One region of the Bacillus sp. DJP31 genome, then DNA from elsewhere that is predicted to be linked to it. Evidence: riboswitches for the same ligand, from Rfam matches in the RefSeq annotation. Region 1 holds a riboswitch; the other holds the start of a gene.

Region 1 (9,475 bases):
CCATCAAAGGTCTGTGGTCGAATGCCAGCCCATGATTTTTCCCATTCTGCTCCTTCAAGAGCTGGTAATAGATTAATTGCAGATTTTAAAAGCTGAGAAATGCCAGCAACAGTTACTGTCTCGTCATAGTTGTGAGGAATCATCGTTGCCCCGACTATTAAACGACCTTCCCTCTTCGGAACAATATAGCAATCCTCAGAGAAAATGGTTTTCGCTAATAGTTCCTCTGTCGTCCTTACTGAAAAACATTCCCCTTTTACAGGGTAGATTGGAGGAATGAGATTAGACTTTTGGATGATGTGCTGTGTCCAAGCCCCACATGTTACAACGACAGTTTCGGTGTAGAAATTTTCAGTGTTAGTTATTACACCTTGAACACGACCTTCTTCGATGATAAAGTCCACAACTTCTGTATATTCTAGTATTCTAGTTCCTAATGATTCTGCTCCCTTTGCAAAGCTAGCAGCTAATTTAGGGGCCGAAACCTGCCCATCATTTGGTGCGTACATAGCCCCAAGAACTTTTTTTGATAAATGAGGTTCAAGCCTTCGCACTTCATTATCTGACAACCAACTTGTCTCCTCGCCTGTTGCCTTCTGAAAACGAGTCGAAGCTTGGAGTTGATGTACTTTCTCTTCAGTCAAAGCGACGGAGAGCATTCCTTTTTTAATCAGTTCAATATCTATATTAGTCCTTTCTTTTAATTCCTGAGCTAATGAAGGAAACATATTGCGGCTATCTCTTGCTAATTCAAACAGAGGTCCCGCTTCAGTGAATTCAGCTTGAACGGCTAGCATCCCAGCTGCGGCACTTGTTGCCCTCTGATTGATTTTTTCCTTTTCTAGTATCAGGACTGATTTTCCTCTTTTGGAAAGTGAATAAGCAATGGAATGACCAATGATTCCTCCACCAATAACTAGGACATCATAATGTTGTTTCATGCTGTTCCTCCTTCCATTTTGTTAGTACTTGTGAGTATCTTTCTGCAGCAATATGCGGATCTTTCGCATCTAAAATCCCAGAAATCACAGCAATTCCAGAAGCACCGTGGTTAAGAACCGTCTTGGTATTCTCAGGTGTAATCCCACCAATTGCAATAATTGGCAGACTGATATTTTTTGAGAATTCCTCTAGTAGCTTACAACCCCGTGGCTCTAAACCCAATTTTGAGCTTGAATGGAAGATATGGCCAAAAAATGCGTAATCAGCACCTCCTTTTTCTCCCTTTTGTAGCTCTGGCAAAGAATGTGTAGAGCAACCAATTGTTAAATTTGGAAATGTACTTCTGACTACCTTTACTTGAAGACTATGATGTGCGAGTTGCACTCCACTAACCCCAAGAGCTACTGCGACATCCACTCTATCATTAATGATGATTTTCTTTTTAGCAATGCCTGCATCAAGTAGCCATTGTATTCCTTCATATAGCTCGAATGCCGTTTTCTGTTTTTCTCGAATATGAAAATAATCAACAAAAACATCGACTTTACTCGCAATTTCGGCAAAATCTTTTAGTGAAAGCTTTCCGTTTGAGACTAGATGTATACCCACCTTTCAAATCCTTTCTTCTTATTGATATCGAACATCTTGTATTGAAAAGTAAGGAAAATAGTTTCCTAGACCATAGGAAGCTGCTATCAAAAGGATAAGGAGGAGAACGAAATAGGTATCCATTCTTGAAAAGCCAACACGGTAATAAAAGGTTCTCGATTGAGACGAAGAAAAACGTTTCGCTTCCATCGCTACGCCAATTCGGAAAGCTCTTCTAATGCTTTGAGATAATAATGGAATACTATAAGCTTTAAGCTTTGACGGTATAGAAGATAACCCCTTTTTACGGTGAACGCCTCTTACCTTTAATGCTCCATGAACGACTTGAAATTCCTCGAACATAATCGGTAGTAAACGATATCCAGCGAGAAAGCTATAGGCATATTTCGGACTTAGTTTAGCCTGCTGCATTAATGAATAGAACAAAAGTACAGGCTTTGTCGTTAATGAAAACAGGAGACCTATAAATCCAAAGACGAGAGCCCGGAGACCAATATGAACTCCTCTAAAAAAACTTTCCTCCGTAATGTGCACAAGTCCCCACTTTACCCAAGTGGTGTCTCCCAAGCCAAATAAAATCATGGAAGTGGACGTCGAGATAAACACGAGTATAAATGGCAGTAAAAACAAAAAAACTAGTTTCATTGGAAATCCATTGAAGGCAAAAAAGATCATGCAGACAAGGATTGTTAAGTTGAGCAAAACATTGATGTTATGAATCATTAGAATAGCAACAAATAATAAAATCATCCCGATTAGTTTTAAAGTAGGGTTAATTTTATACATCCACGTCTCTATCATGTGTGTGTTCACACCTTTTTTACGGTTTTATGCTCGTGACCGCATAGTTTTTGTGTTTATTGATGAATACTCAGGCTTTTGCCTGCTAATCATTCATCCTTCATCAGTGATCATGCGATATATCGGCGATTTTCCGAATATATCAGCGATTATCCAAATATATCGGCGATTTTCCGGATATATCAGCGATTTTCCGAATATATCGGCGATTTTCCGAATATATCAGCGATTTTCCGAATATATCAGCGATTTTCCGAATATATCAGCGATTTTCCGAATATATCGGCGATTTTCCGAATATATCCGCGATTTTCCAAATATATCGGCGATTTTCCGGATATATCAGCGATTTTCCGAATATATCGGCGATTTTCCGAATATATCAGCGATTTTTCGAATATATCGGCGATTTTCCGAATATATCAGCGATTTTCCGAATATATCGGCGATTTTCCAAATATATCGGCGATTTTCCGAATATATCGGCGATTTTACAAATATATCGGCGATTTTCCGAATATATCAGCGATTTTACAAATATATCGGCGATTTTACGAATATATCGGCGATTATCCAAATATATCGGCGATTTTCCGAATATATCGGCGATTATCCAAATATATCGGCGATTTTACAAATATATCAGCGATTTTCCGAATATATCGGCGATTTTCTGAATATATCGGCGATTATCCAAATATATCGGCGATTTTCCGAATATATCAGCTATTTTCCAAATATATCGGCGATTTTCCGAATATATCAGCGATTTTCCGAATATATCAGCGATTTTCTGAATATATCGGCGATTTTCCAAATATATCGGCGATTTTCCAAATATATCGGCGATTTTCCGAATATATCAGCGATTTTACAAATATATCGGCGATTTTCCGAATATATCAGCGATTTTCCGAATATATCGACAATAATCCATATTTATCCTATTTATCTTTATTTCACATATTGAAGATGCTTTGTTACTTCTTTCTTTGTGATGTAGCTGTCCTCCACTAATTGCCCATCCCGAATCGTCCACTTTCTGGTTGCAAAATGTTCAACGATGTTTTCGTCATGTGTCACCATGAGAATAGTAGTGCCTTTTTTTCGTTCTTCTTCTAAATCATTCAATAAGGCAAAGGTGTTTTTACTGTCTTGACCAAAGGTTGGTTCATCTAATAATAAAATCGCTTGATTCTGTATAATGGATGCAGCGACACTCAGCCTTCTTTTCTGTCCCATTGACAGCTGGTAAGGGTGCTTATGCTGATGGTCAACTAATTGAAAACGTTCAAGTTTATCGACTACCTTTTCACGGATTACACTCTCATTCTCTTGGCAGAGACGAAGAGAATGGGACAGCTCGTCGTAAACAGAATGGGTAACAAATTGAAACTCTGGATTTTGAAAAACAAAGGCTAATTCAAGAAATAGTTCTCTTTTTCGGTGAACTAGCTTCCCATTTAGCACATAATCACCACTTGTTTTAAGTAGCTGCATCAAGCCTAGAAGCAAACTACTCTTACCTGCCCCATTTTCTCCAAAGATAGTAATCCACTCGTGAGTATCGATGTCTGCTTTTGGGACGAATACAACTCGTTCCTTCTTTCTTTTAACCTCAAAGTCTTTTAAAGATAGAATAGGGGTAGTTAGTTGTTGCGCAAAAGTTTCCATTTTTTCTTCCCGTTTGGCAGCAAACTCATCCCAGACTCCAGGGTACCAAATACCGTGTTCGCGTAATAAAGATAAATGAGAAGATAAGACCTCCGCCTTTTTCCCATCTGCTATTATTTCTCCAAACCTATTAAACACAATCACTCGATCAACTATTTCTATAACATGTTCGAGTTTATGCTCAACAATAACTAATGTTTGATTACTCATCAATTTCCTTATTGTATCCCATACATCCTTCGTTCCCTCTGGATCGAGCATGGCCGTTGGTTCATCTAAAAATAAAACATCCGGTTCAAGCGCCAAGATTGAGGCAATTGCAAGCCTTTGTTTTTGACCACCTGATAAAGTTTGGATATTTGTATGTGAATCTGCTAATCTTAACCCTACCTTTTCTAGGTAACTATCTATTTTCTCCTTCATCAATTCTCTTGGAGTTTGCAGATTTTCTAGGACAAAGGCAATTTCCTCATCCACATATGGCATACAAAATTGGCTATCTGGATCTTGAAATACGTAACCCGATGAGTCCGGAATGTGGAGTGCTTCTGCTTTCATCGGGACTACCACTGAGTGTGGAATAATACCTGCAAACACCTGTAACAATGTTGATTTCCCACACCCTGAAGGGCCAAGGAGAAGCACTTTCTCCCCCTTGTTTATCGATACACTCAAGTCCTTAAACAGCAATCCTTCTTCTTTTGGAAATTTTAATCTCAATTTCTCAACATGGATGTAAGGCTTCATTATCATTGATTTAGTGCATCATAATCAGATTGGTCAGCCGTCCGAACAAGGTTTGTAACCCCAGTTTTTTCTAAAGCCTTCACTAATACATAAGCAAAAATTCCCGCTAATAGAATCGCACCCACTGTTCTAGCACCAATGAACAGACTCAGGTTCCAAAGTGCTAGATCGCCAAGATACCCTTTATACCAATCCATAAGTAGGGATCCAACAGTTGAACCGATTGCTGCTAGGATTACTACACCCATGTCAAAGCGTTTATATAAGAATAATAGAAACACTAGCTCAGCACCTAATCCTTGAAGCACACCATAAAGTAAAACTTCTACTCCGTATTGTGAACCCAATAATAATTCTCCAGAAGAGGCTGCAATCTCTGCTAGAAGGGCAACACCCGGCTTACGAATAATGAGAAACGCGACTGTTGCCGCAATAAACCACATTCCATACACAAGCTGGTCGATATGAAGACCTAATGGTGCAACGAATGAATACAGTGGTCCCCATAGCTTATAAACAACCCCAAACACAATGGCTATCACAATCGTTATTAATACATCTGTTAATTTTAGTCCTCTTGACATATCAATTTCCTCCGTTATATTAGTTGTGATGAGTTAGATACAGGCCATTTTTCTTTTGTATAGGCCATTTCCCAAAAAGAATACTCATACTGACTACTCAACCAGAAATGCTCTCTCATCCGGTTACGATCGTCTTCTGTTACCGTCTCGGCAATCTCATCTAAGCGATTAATTTGTTCTTCTACCAACTCTCTAAACCATTCCCCGCCATATGCAGCAATCCAATCCTGATAGATTGGCTCTGCTGGCGTTGCACCTTGAAGTCTTTCACCAATCTCATAGTAAAGCCAATAGCAAGGCAGCAAGGTTGAAAGAATATCTCCTAAATGCCCATAGCCTCCTCGGTACATATGTGAGGTATAAGCATACGCAGTAGGTGCAGGGCGAAAGGCATCTCTTTCTTCCTGCGTTATTCCTAAACGTTTTGAGAAGTTTTCGTGTAGCTGGAGCTCCGCTTCATATGTGCCTTGAGCGTGAGCAGCAAATCTTGCGGTTGTATGTATATCTCCTGCTTTGGCTGCCCCAAGTGCTTGAATTTTTGAAAAATGAGTTAAATAGTAAGCATCCTGTAAAATGTAGTACCGAAAGCAATCGAGTGGTAAACTTCCGTCAGCAATTCCAGTAACAAAAGGATGTGTAAAGCTTGCTTCCCAAATTGAGTCAGCGTTTTGTCTTATTTGCTCAGTAAATTTCATGCTTTTTCCTCCCATTTTTTTTGATAATAGGTTAGCTAGACGCAAAAAAACCACTTCCCTTACAAACGTAAGAAAAGTGGTTAGTATTGGAGACCATAATAGACATAGTTCCATCCCTCACTTCCCTACGCTGGTATAATCCAGATCAGGTTCAAAGGGTCTTAAAGTATACTTTAATCTCAGCCTTTTAAAGGCTCCCCCAGTGGAAAAATATTCAATTTCGAATTCGTATTTATCATAACATTTCAAATCGAATTGTCAATAATAAATTTTCACCCTCTTACACTATATTTTAAAATATGGATAACTGAAATTATTTGGATTCAAAAAAGCACGCCCAATAAGCGTGCTTTTTAAGCATAATTTAATTCATACTTGATAAACGCTCAACCGCTTCATCCGTTTGTTTAATTGTAACTAGTAGTTCTTCATTTTTGTCATTTTGCGTTTGGGCAGTTGCAGTAATCTCTTCAATGGCTGCCGTTGTTTGTTGGATTACTGCCGCAAACTCATTGACTGCTCTTTCAACTTGATTTGAATCATTCCCAATTTTATTTGCAAGCTCTTCAAACGAATTGACTTCTTGAAGTAGTGTGTGGATATGTGTGTCAATCCCTTCAAATATCGCCTTCGTTTGTTGTGTTATTTGGATATTGCCATCCATCTCTGTTCCAATATCCAGCATTTGTCCTTGCGTTTTGGTCGTACTCGTGCTGATTTCAGAAAGGTTACCAGATATTTTTTTGGCAGTCTGTTCTGTCGTTTCAGCTAATTTACGAATTTCCTCAGCAACGACCGAGAACCCTCTTCCACTTTCTCCAGCTCGTGCGGCTTCAATAGACGCATTTAAGGCAAGGAGATTCGTTTGAGTGGTAATGTCTTGAATAGCTTTAATAGATGAAGTTGATTCACTTACAAATTGACTCAACTGCTTCATTTCCTGTGACATAGACACAATAAGAGCTCTGAATTGATGCATTTTGTCTTCTAACTGAATGGCTTTTACACTACCTTGTTTTGAATCTTCAACCGATTGAGTTGTACGCTCGCTAATCGTATGAACACGTCCAAGCATTTCCTGAACCATGCCATTTGTATTTTCAATAACATCCATAATATCATTTACTGCATTTGCCTGAGATTGCATACCAGTTGCAACCTCTTGAATAGAGGTATTTACTTCATTAAAAGATTGCTGATTAATACCTGATTGATCACGAATATCTCTCATATTTACAGCGATAATTCCAGTGTTTTCTATTATAGCAACTTTTGTATCTTGTTCTTTAGCTAATGATTCTTCCATACTAGCAGACATTTCTTCAAGTCTAGTATTAAATTGTCTTGAAATCACTTCTTGTAAGAAAAGCACGACAAACACCAATACTAATAAAAGTAACGTAGAAGTCATATTTTCAATTAGTTCATAAGCAACTGTCATATAATATCCAACCATAAGTCCAGTTGATAAAATCATACCCGTTACTACAAGCTTACGATCCAAGTAAAGGGCTGCGCAGGCTAATAAATAAAAAGGTAACAAAATATTCGTTTCAGAGATACCACCAAACATAATCAAACCTAATACTGCTGTAATTCCTACTAAAGCTAAGTATGGAAGAGCATTTGTAAGCTTCTTAGTAAAATGAAGTGAACCAACAATTGCAATGACAGTAGATCCACCGATAACCACTTTGAGGATAGTTGCCAATTTAGCTCCTATTGAAAGATCCACAACTGTTGCTAGCACAACAGAAACAACTAACATAATAAACATAATCTTGTTTTTTCTTCTTAAAGTCTCAAACTTAATCAAATCTTGATCCATTTGGCCCACTCCTCTTAATCTATGTATCCTTATTATCGGTTCAACTATATTGATTTTTTATAAAGTAAAATTTACCAATTTAACTTAAAACGACAAATAACGACAAGTTTACTCTTTATATAATATGAGATTGATAAGCCTTCGTCTATATTTATTTTTGATTAATCTTATAAGAGGATGTTCAAAAAGTCCGGCAAAAATAGCTTCGAATTTCTTCGTCAGCTCGTCTTTTCCGCTCCTCTCGTATACAAAACATACGCGCAGGAAGCTCAAGACTTCGCTTCCTTGAACTTCTTTGCTCTTTTTGTCCTCCTTTTTGAACAGGCTCTATAAGAAAGAAGGTTTAGACTTTTTAAATAAGTGGTAAGGATACGTATAGCGATTTGGTGGAGGAATTTTATGACTGAAAACCATCTTCTTCGGTGTTATGTGGTTTCTAGTGAACTATATTTTTACCTATATCTTAATTTAAAAAATTCCCTTTATTTACCAAGGGAATTTTCAGCGTATTCGTAAAAAGTTCATACTATGCAGTCACAATCACATCTACAATATAAGTAGACCATTCAATCGCTTTTGAGTAGCAATCCATCCCCACTTCTTCTGTGATTTGTAATTTTTGGCATAGTTCAGAAAAAAGCAACCAATCCCCTGTCTCTAAGGACTTCATTAGAAGTAATGAATCTCCAAAAACATTATCTGACCCAATTAAAGCATCCTTTATCTCAGTAGAAAAGGGTAGTTCCTCCAATGCAATTTCCATTGGGCGATGAAGTAATGTATCAATTAAGGAAAACATCCCGAGTAAAAAAAGTTCAGAGCTGTTCTGTTTTACATGTTCAGCTAAAAGTTCACCCATTTTAGCTCTTGTTAAACATAATTGTATAACCTGAATAGAGACTTCTTTGTTCAAACTAGATAAAGAAATAATGAAGATCCACTTTTTTACTTCTGTTAATCCTAATAATACAATTGCTTGCTTAATAGATGTAATCTTACTTCTTAATTGAAAACCAGCAGAATTGATTAACTTTAATAGCTTGTATGACAAGGCTAAGTCTCGTTCTACTAGACTAGTTATATTTTCAATGTTAGGATCTATTTTATTAATCTCTTGAATTATCTCAACGTGAAAATGGGAGATAACAGGTACATCATCCGCTTTGATAATAACCGGCTTGCTAAAGAAGTATCCTTGAAAATAATGGTAACCAAGCTTTACGGCCAATTCAAATTCTTCTCTTGTTTCAACCTTCTCCGCTAAGAGCTTGATTCCGTGTTCCCTAGCCAGTTCTAACAATATTCTATGCTCTATGGCTGTCGTTTTAGGAAATTCAACTTTAATTATGTCCGCCAGGGATACTAACTCTTTGTATTTATCTTCATATATAAAATCATCTAATGCAATGGCATATCCTAATTTCTTCAAATTAGTTATGGCTTCAATAACTTCCACAGTTGGTTCTATGTCTTCTAATATTTCGACCACCACAGATTCAGCTGGAAAATATGTAGGAAAGCCCTTAAGCAAAAGATTCACTGTAAAATTAATAAAGCATTTTTTATCATTTGCTATCTTATCCACACCAATTGTC
Region 2 (9,475 bases), on a different contig from region 1:
TGGCTTTACTTTTGAATAATTTTTCGAAAGCGCCAGGTTCTTTTTACTAGATTCCAAATGAAACGAGGCAGAGATCAGAGCTTCAATATGTTCCGCACTCTCCAAAAGCTCACTGATACTTTCTTCCTCATAGTGATCCAAGTGAATATGTGCATCGATCAACTTTTTCAATGCTCTCACTCCCTCAAGCCGCGTAACGTATAATGGATTTCTCGTTTGCATTCCAAGAACTGTTCTTGGAGAGGGAGGTTTTCATCTCTAGGTCTTGGAAATGGTACCTTAAACTCAGCGACTATCCTAGCTGGTTTATTTGATAAAACAAAAATGCGGTCAGATAAAAACAAGGCTTCTTCAATATTATGGGTCACAAATATCACGGTTCTTCGGTATTCTTCCCATATTGTTAAGAGCCATTTTTGCATCTCTAGACGGGTCAATTCATCTAATGCAGAAAAGGGCTCATCTAGACAAATCACAGATTGAGGACTTAAAAGTGCTCGAATAAAAGCAGCTCGTTGCTTCATCCCTCCTGATAGCTCGTTGGGGAAAGCATTCTCATAGTGAGCTAGCCCTGCATACTGAATCATCTCTTTTGCTTTCTGAATGTCTTTTTCCCCTTGAAGCTCTTGACCAAGTAACACATTCTGCAAAATGGTTCGCCATGGAAAAAGAGAGGGAGTTTGCGGCATATAGCTAATAGATCCCCGTTTTCCATTAATCACAGATTGATCTAGCATAATTTCTCCCGAATCAGGTGAAAGAAGTCCACCAATTAGATTGAACAGAGTACTCTTCCCGCTACCAGAAGGACCTAGAATGGAAACAAACTCTTCCTTTTGTACAGTTAAATTCAGGTTCTTAATCACTTCGTTCTGTCCAAAGCGTTTACCAACATCTCTTATAATTAGTTGACTCATAAATGGTCAACCCCTTTCTTTTGCCATCGAACTAAATAGCGTTCGACTAGAACGATTACACCAAAAAAAAGTAAGCTTACCATCATAATGGCCAGTATCGCAACAAATACTCGGTCTGTTCTAAAGGAAGATGAGGCAAATGTCATATACACTCCAATACCTGACTTTGCACCAAGCCATTCAGAAATCACTGCTCCCATCACACTATAGGTGGCCGATATCTTTAGTCCTGAAAAGAGAGATGGAAGAGCAAAAGGGAACTCTAGCTTCCAAAATAATTGTTTGGTCGAAGCCCCGGCCATCATCATATATTGCTTTAGCTCTGGTGATGTTTGTCTAAAACCATCCATTGCTGCAACTGTAATGGGAAAAAAGCAAACCAATGTAATCACAATTAGTTTAGGTAGTAAGCCGAATCCAAACCAAATGATTAATAGAGGGGCAAGAACAATAATGGGTACATTTTGCGATAAAATTAATAATGGGTAAACAGATTCACGTACAACAGGGAGTAAGTGTAGAAGGATAGCTGTCAATAATCCAATGCCTGAACCAATCAGCAGTCCTAATAAAGCGAGCATGATTGTTGAAAGCAAATCAGGGTAGAACTCCCCCCACCCTATGATAGCTTCGGTCATGATTTTCGTTGGTGGTGGAAGAAGCCAATCAGGAACTTCTGCCAGTTTGACCATACCTTCCCATGCAATGAATAAAAAGAGGAGAACCACTAACGGCCTCCATCCTTTCCGTACTTGTCTGTTCATTATTGATATTTCTCCGTTAACTCATCCATAGTGATTCCAGATGGTTGAAATAAAATTTTCACCTGTGAAATGACGTTACTGCTTCCTATTTCAACCATGCGCTCATTCATCTTAACAATCACACGTAGTAGTTGTTCTAGGTCACCTTCCATCGTGGTTTCAAGAGGGTGAACCTGATATTTAACCCCTGATTCGTGAATGATCCGGATGGCCTCGTCTACATAAGGAATAACGCTTTCCCCGTCCTTCGTTTTCGGTATGATTTGGATACTAATTAGTGCATTAGCCATGAAATCCCCCCCCTTATTCTGGTAAAAACTCGTTTGTAAATGCCTTTTTCGCTTCTAGCTCTTTCTCCAGTAAACCGTTTTCAAACATCCATGAAGCATAGTTTTCCCAAACCTCAAGTTTTTGCTCTCCCCATCTTTTTGCATCATCTTGATATTTTGGAGATAACCATTCTTGGCTCTTTTTCACTAGCTCTGGGTCTAAGTCTGGTGCTGCTTTTAGTAAAATGTCGGCTGCTTCTGAGGGTTTTTCAATTGAAAATTCATAGCCCTTAGCAACAGCCTTGACGAATGCTTTAACTGTATCAGGATTTTCAGAAATCATTTCCTCATTTGTTGTAACTACAGGTGTATAGTAATCTAGTTTCTCTGAGTAATCCGTTAAGTAAACCATATTAATGGGTTCATCGCGAAGCTCGGCTTCAATACCCGTCCATCCGTAAAAAATCCAGGCAAAGTCAATATCCCTTTTTACAGCTGTAAAGAAATCCGCATCACCCATACTGATGAACGAAACCTTTTCCACGTCAGCCTTTTCCACGTTCATTATGGAAGAAATCACAGACTCTTCAACTGGTGAACCCCATCCGCCATAGGTCTTCCCTTCAAAATCCTTAGGCGAGACAATGTTTTTCTCAACCGGTGATGCAAATCCTGATGTATTATGCTGAATAATGGCCGCGACTGAAACAAGTGGAACACCTTGGATACGTGCTTGTGTCACGCCTTCTTGGTAGCCAATCCCAAACTCAGATTTACCGGCAGCCACAAGCTGATCTGCCCCAGCTTCACCCGGCATAATAATTTCGACATCTAAGCCTTCCGCTTCAAAAAAACCTTGATCCTTTGCTACATACAAGCCTGTATGGTTTGTATTTGGTGTCCAATCTAGAACAACGGAAACCTTTTGTAGTTCTTCGTTCCCCTGTTGACCCTCGGCACCATTATTGCCACAACCCGCTATGATGAAGATCGATGATAGTACGGCAAACCACTTTTTCATAGTAATCCTCCTAATTTAGTAGTCTATAAAACAAATAAAAGCACCCAAGGGTATTCACCTGGGCGCATATCAATAAACATAATTATGTATGTTTAAGAATATATTCCCTACGCTGGTTTTAACCAGATCAGGTTCTAAGGGTCAGCATCTCTAAGGACGCTATCTCAACCGGCAACACCGGTCCCCCCACTATTCTTGGAAAGTGTACTTTTATTTGTTTTCATTATAACAGATAACTTTGGTTTAGCTAGTAAAATGAATTGGACTTATGAATTCTTCGTACGTTTAGAGGAGCTTATAGTGCGGAGCATTCTATACACCTCTAACATTTTATTCAATCATACAAATTTCAAAATACCTGTCGCCTCCAATCCTATGGGTATCAAACAATCTCATGATAAAAGTAATAGCACAAGAACTATCATGATATATTCCATGAAAAACATGAACTAGTAAGCTGACATTATCATAAGAAAGTATATTTGTAAATCGTAATGATGTTGTTTTAATTCCAACTCATTTAAATGTCTCTATGGCAGGCTTCTAGATTCCGTTTAATCAAACGTTTGTTTAAAACACTACTTTAATTTGTTTTTCTACAATAATTATAGAGAGATTCTCAAGGCTTGAAGGGTACTTTCTGTTGATTATACGGTATAGTATATTTATAAATCGTAAAGAAGTCGATTTATAAACAGGCCTTTAAAAGACTGATACAGCGGAATTTCCCCTTTGAGTTAATCAAACGTTCGTTTAAAACAGGTTGTTTTTTTATTATTACAGAATAATAAAAAAATCGGAATAAAACCCACTTCACTTGCTTTTTCTTAGTATTATTACTGAAATATCTCCTATGTAGCAAGCTTATAATATGGTTTGTTTGATTACCGGCCATTCGGATTTCGACAATAGATTTATTTTACATTACTATATACCCAGATTATTCATACAAAACAATAAAAAAGCGAGAAACCCTTAACTTCAAGGATACGGCGCCCTGTTATAACAAAATTATTGGATAAAACGGATGTAAGTTTGATAGTAGCATCTTGAAGTATCTTGTGAAAACGATTCTGTTCTTATTTTCGACTTTGAATCAACTTTTTTCGATAACGCGTTAGACCTCGTAAATCGCAAATATCCTCTGGTGGAACAAAATTACGTTCAATTAGTCCACAGCGTAAGAGTTGGCCAAACCATTCTGCATCTTTTACATCGGTTTTACGCCCTGGAACTTTTTTCACATGCCTAGCATTGGCAAGAACAAGTTGAAAAGTATCTTCGAGTATGTTCCATATCGGTTTCCAGTATACTCCAGTGCTTTCCATAACCACATCAGTTATCTGATGTTCAGATAACCAATCGTTTAGAGCTAATAGCCCAGTAGTTGTCGTTGAAAAAGATTGAATAGATTTTTTCGGTTTTTAATCTAACGGACCAAATAACACACATGCTACAACTGTTTCTTGGTGTACATCTAGGCCTGCACACCGTTCAATCATTGCTTACATTGGAAAATCACCTCAAAAATTGATTAACAATACAGGTCACAGGAGATATCTGACAAAAATTTTGTATACGTGCTATAAACACATTAGATGGTGCTTCAATCCTGTCACAGCCAGTTTCTTATATAGGGTATCTTCTTTAAGATCCACCAGAAAGTATTCAGGCTGGTCGTATTGTCATTCACCAGTATTGACAATGGGGTAATGTGTTAGACTCTACTGGGTTAAAGGGACCTTTTCATGGTAGATGGTGGTGGCGAGGAGCGCCACCATGAGAGTTTCTTATCTTTGAAAAAAAGCTTAAATTATTGGCGCTCTTCTCAACCTATATTATGGAAGCGTATTACCTGCCGAACGATATAGCTCATACCATTCTTCTCTGGTTAAAGTAATTTCAGATGCCTTGGCTATGTCTCTTATTCGCTTCGGATTCATGGAACCGACAACTGGCTGGATTTTAGCTGGATGACGTAATATCCAGGCAATGGCTATTGCCGAATCCGTCACACCTTTTTTCTCTGCAAGTTCTTGCAGCAACGCATTTACTTCTGGAAAATCTTTGTTCCCAACAAATGGCCCTTTGATCATCCCGTATTGAAACGGTGACCAGGCTTGGATCGTCATGTCGTTCAAGCGGCTATACTCCAGAACCCCACTGTCGCGAACAACTGATGGATCATGCTGCATATTCACATTGAGACCTGCATCAATTATAGGTGTATGCATGATACTTAATTGCAGCTGGTTTACAATCAAGTCAACCTCCAGATACTTCTTTAACAATTCAATTTGCATCGGATTTTGATTACTCACACCAAAATGACGTACTTTTCCACTTTCCTTCAATCTAGCAAAAGCTTCGGCAACTTCTTCAGGTTCCATTAAGGCATCCGGACGATGAAGAAGCAAGATATCAATATAGTCTGTTTTCAAGCGCTCGAGACTGAGGTCTACCGATGCTAGAATATGTTCTTTTGAAAAATCAAAAAAACCATTACGAATACCACACTTCGTCTGAATAATCATCTTATCTCGAACAGAAGCATTCATATCTACTGCATTTGCAAAAACCTCTTCTGATTTTCCTCCACCATAAATATCGGCATGATCAAATAAATCAATTCCTACTTCTTGCGCCGTCTCAATGACATTCGCTGCCTCTATTTTCGAAAGTCCCGCCATTCTCATACAACCTAATGAAATTTCTCCAACTTCTAAATGACTGGTACCTAATTTGATTTTTTTCAAAAGGACACCCCTTTCTAATGATAGTTTCATTATACCATTTAAAGGAGATAGGTCATAAATATATGCAGTTACAGGTAGATATAACTACGCATTAGATTTCAATAATTATAGGAAGAATCATCGGTTTTTTCCTAGTTTGTGAATATAAATACTGACCAACTGATTTTTTTATTTCGTGTTTGATCACATTCCATTGTGTTTTGTTCACTGCTTTTAGGTCATTTACGTTTTTGATTATAAGGCGATTCACCTCACTTAGAAGTTCCTCTGAATCTTTGGCAAATATAAACCCACGGGAAATGGTATCTGGTCCAGATACCAATTTCCTTTCTGACTTGCTCATGGTTAATACAATCACGAGCATTCCATCCTCAGAAAGCTGTTTTCGATCTCGTATTACACTGTCCCCAACATCACCGATTCCACCATCTACATACGTATTTCCAACCGGTATCTTCCGCGTCTGTCGGGCAATTGATTTTTGAATATCAACGACCTCTCCATTATTCATGATGAAGGTGTTTCCTTGCTCAACTCCAACGGACTCAGCTAATAAACGGTGATGGTGTAGCATCCTGAATTCACCGTGAATAGGTATAAAATATTTAGGTTTCATTAATGAAAGCATGAGTTTTAAATCCTCTTGGTACCCATGTCCGGAAACATGCATTCCTGTTGAACTACCCGACCCATAAATCACGTGCGCACCAAGTGTAAAAAAGTTGTCTACGATACGAGAAACATTCCGTTCATTTCCCGGTATTGGACCAGCAGCAAAAATGACCGTATCTTCAGGTAAGATCTCAACACCCCGATAGTTGGAAGTGGAAAGACGCGCGAGGGCTGCATTGGGTTCTCCTTGACTTCCTGTACAAAGAATGGCTACTTTTTCAGGTGCCAGTTCATGGATTTCGTCTTGTGTAATTAACATTCCATCCGGAACATCTAAAAAACCTCGCTCCATCGCAACGGCTACCACATTCACCATACTTCGTCCAAGTAAAGCTAGCTTCCGATTCGTTTTTAAAGCAGCATCAACGACTTGCTGAACGCGGTTAATATTTGAAGCAAAGGTGGAAATAAATAGTTTGCGCTTGGCTTTCATAAAAGCTTCTAAGACATGCTCACCTACTATTTGCTCTGAAGGACTTAATCCTGGTCGTTCCGCATTGGTACTTTCAGATAACAGAAGCAAGACACCCTGTTTGCCGATCTCAGCCATCTTATGAATATCTGAATGCTGATTATTGACAGGAGTCAAATCAAACTTGAAGTCCCCGGTGTGTACAACTGTCCCCTGTGGTGTGTTAAAGACAATTCCTAAACAATCGGGAATACTATGATTCACCTTGAAAAAACTCACATTGATTTCTGCGAATTTCAAGGTCGAATTGGAGTCGATTTCAACTAGTTCGGTTTCCCTCAAGATTTTATGTTCTTTTAATTTTAGTTCAATTAAACCTAATGTGAAGCGTGTAGCATAAACGGGTACATTAAACTTTTTTAGGAAGAAAGGAATTCCCCCAATATGATCTTCATGTCCATGTGTAACTACTAATGCTCTAATTTTTTCCTTGTTTTCTAGCAAGTAACTAGTGTCTGGAATGATCAAATCAATACCTAATAAACTTTCATCTGGAAACTTATTCCCACAGTCGATGATGATGATATCGTGGTCATATTGAACGACATACATATTTTTTCCGATTTCGTTCATCCCACCTAAGGCAAAAATGGATAATGTATTCTCGTTTGTGCTCAAAATGGTATCCTCCCAGTTTTTAAATACTCTTAGTAGTATGCCTTTTTGGTTTTCATTTATAAGAGGTTGAGTGATTGGGTCACAATTCTCTTAATCGCTTAAGACAACCATAGGGACAGGTACCGTGTCCCTATGGTTTCTATTCCGTGGGACATGGTACCTGTCCCCTTGTCCCTTTTATTTCATTCTTTTCTCCGAAACGGCCTCACAAATCATGTCATACATACTCTCCACACCTACATCAGATGCAACAAATTTGTAGGCATTCTTCTGAGAGATACCAAGACTATCTGCTTCCTTTGCCGCATCAATGTTTGCTCCCATAAAAATAAATTCCCAATTGTATTTGTCTTGTTGGTGTTGGATCAGTTCTTTTACTTTTTCATAGGTGAATTCATAGCTTGCATTTTCCTCGCCATCTGTTGTAATGACAAAGATAACGTTGTTAGGTCTTTGTTCCTCGGCGGTCATTGACAATCTGTGACCCACTTCCAAAATAGTATTTCCCACTGCGTCTAGCAAGGCTGTACACCCTCTAACATAATAATCCTTTTCGGTAAGCACAGCATGGTTTGCATCAACCCCATTCCACAATACTTCATACTCGTCATCAAAAAGAACAGTTGTAAGTATGGTTTCTCCTTCTAGCTTGCACTGCTTTTGAATAAAAGCATTAAACCCACCAATCGTATCACGCTCTAGCCCCGCCATAGACCCGCTTCGATCTAGTAAAAAAATAATCTCCGTTACATTCCTTTTCATCTTCATACCCCTCTCAAATTTGTTTCTGATATAATTGTATTGTAGCTTTATTTATCCATATTTTGGTCGCCTGCAAAGCGACATTTGAGGGGGCAGACACTATGCTTGATAGTAAGATACTTGAAGAAATGCAAGTGTACATAGATTCACACGTAATCGAACTCAAGATATTCAATGTTAAATCGTCTGAATATCTTGAGGACTTTATTCTTGAAGAGATGCAGCACGTAGAATTAGAAGATTTTATCAAGACCAAGCGTCAACCAACACTTACTCAGGTGTTGTTTAGCTTTATCGATAAAAAAGGAGTAAGTGACGCAGAAATCTACAAAAAAGCTGGAATTGACCGCAGACATTTTTCGAAAATGCGATCAAATCCAGACTATCATCCTAAGAAAAACACCACGATTGCTCTGGCCTTAGCTCTTGGACTAAACAAAAAAGAAACCGACAAGCTCTTGAGCTCCGCCGGTTACTCCTTATCGGAAAGTGATATTTCCGACTTGGTCATTCAATTTTGTCTAGAAAAAAAGATATATGATATTCAGTATGTGAATGAGGCTTTGGATTATTTTAGTATGAAGCCTTTGGGTGGGGTGCTTTAGAGACAGAGGGACAGGTACAGTGTCCCTCTGTTTTTTCTCTGTGGGACGCGGTACCTGTCCCCTCGGCACCAACACATGTTTTGTTATGAGCCTAGTTCTCTTTGAATAACTTATTGATATAAGGAATACAAAGTATGTTCTTAGGGAGGATGACAAGTGGGATATTATGTTAGAGTGGAACCCGATGTTAAAATTTTTGTTGAAGATGTAAACCCGTTGAGTAAGAAAGTGATTCTGTTTGTACATGGTTGGCCTGCAAACCATAGATTGTTTGAGTATCAATTTAATATTCTTCCTGCCATGGGGTATCGATGTATTGGAATCGATATCAGAGGGTTTGGGAAATCAAGTAAGCCTTTTGGAGGATATTCATATGATAGACTAGCTGACGATATTCGTTGTGTCGTGGAAACACTTGGGTTGCAGAATTTCACACTCGCTGGTCATTCTGTGGGAGGAGCAATCGCTAGTAGATATATGGGTCGTCATAATGGATATGGGGTATGTAAATTAGCTCTTTTTGGTGCTGCTGCCCCTAGTTTTGTAAAAAGACCAGACTTTCCATATGGTTTAGAAGTGGAGGATGTAAATACACTAATCAAAGAAACCTATCAAGATC

The links. A riboswitch is a leader RNA that binds a small molecule or an ion and turns the genes downstream of it on or off. The one in region 1 is predicted to bind thiamine pyrophosphate.
Positions count from the first base shown of each region.
Region 2: it holds a riboswitch for thiamine pyrophosphate, as region 1 does, so the genes downstream of both, ACOI1C_RS10645 (ABC transporter substrate-binding protein) here and tenA (thiaminase II) in region 1, are expected to answer to the same signal.

Region 1 is NZ_JBMERO010000010.1:89,708-99,182, forward strand. Features, by position in the region: gene thiO (glycine oxidase ThiO) at 1-941, opposite strand, end outside; gene ACOI1C_RS11345 (thiamine phosphate synthase) at 925-1,551, opposite strand; gene ACOI1C_RS11350 (energy-coupling factor transporter transmembrane component T family protein) at 1,570-2,352, opposite strand; gene ACOI1C_RS11355 (ABC transporter ATP-binding protein) at 3,307-4,773, opposite strand; gene ACOI1C_RS11360 (ECF transporter S component) at 4,776-5,357, opposite strand; gene tenA (thiaminase II) at 5,372-6,052, opposite strand; TPP riboswitch at 6,158-6,263, opposite strand; gene ACOI1C_RS11370 (methyl-accepting chemotaxis protein) at 6,417-7,880, opposite strand; gene ACOI1C_RS11375 (EAL and HDOD domain-containing protein) at 8,407-9,475, opposite strand, start outside.
Region 2 is NZ_JBMERO010000009.1:106,062-115,536, forward strand. Features, by position in the region: gene ACOI1C_RS10625 (TatD family hydrolase) at 1-171, opposite strand, end outside; gene ACOI1C_RS10630 (ABC transporter ATP-binding protein) at 177-917, opposite strand; gene ACOI1C_RS10635 (ABC transporter permease) at 914-1,681, opposite strand; gene ACOI1C_RS10640 (thiamine-binding protein) at 1,681-1,971, opposite strand; gene ACOI1C_RS10645 (ABC transporter substrate-binding protein) at 1,985-2,971, opposite strand; TPP riboswitch at 3,060-3,169, opposite strand; gene ACOI1C_RS10650 (IS110 family transposase) at 4,051-4,380, opposite strand; gene ACOI1C_RS10655 (aldo/keto reductase) at 4,810-5,727, opposite strand; gene ACOI1C_RS10660 (ribonuclease J) at 5,819-7,489, opposite strand; gene ACOI1C_RS10665 (vWA domain-containing protein) at 7,667-8,251, opposite strand; gene ACOI1C_RS10670 (hypothetical protein) at 8,353-8,856, shown strand; gene ACOI1C_RS10675 (alpha/beta fold hydrolase) at 9,013-9,475, shown strand, end outside.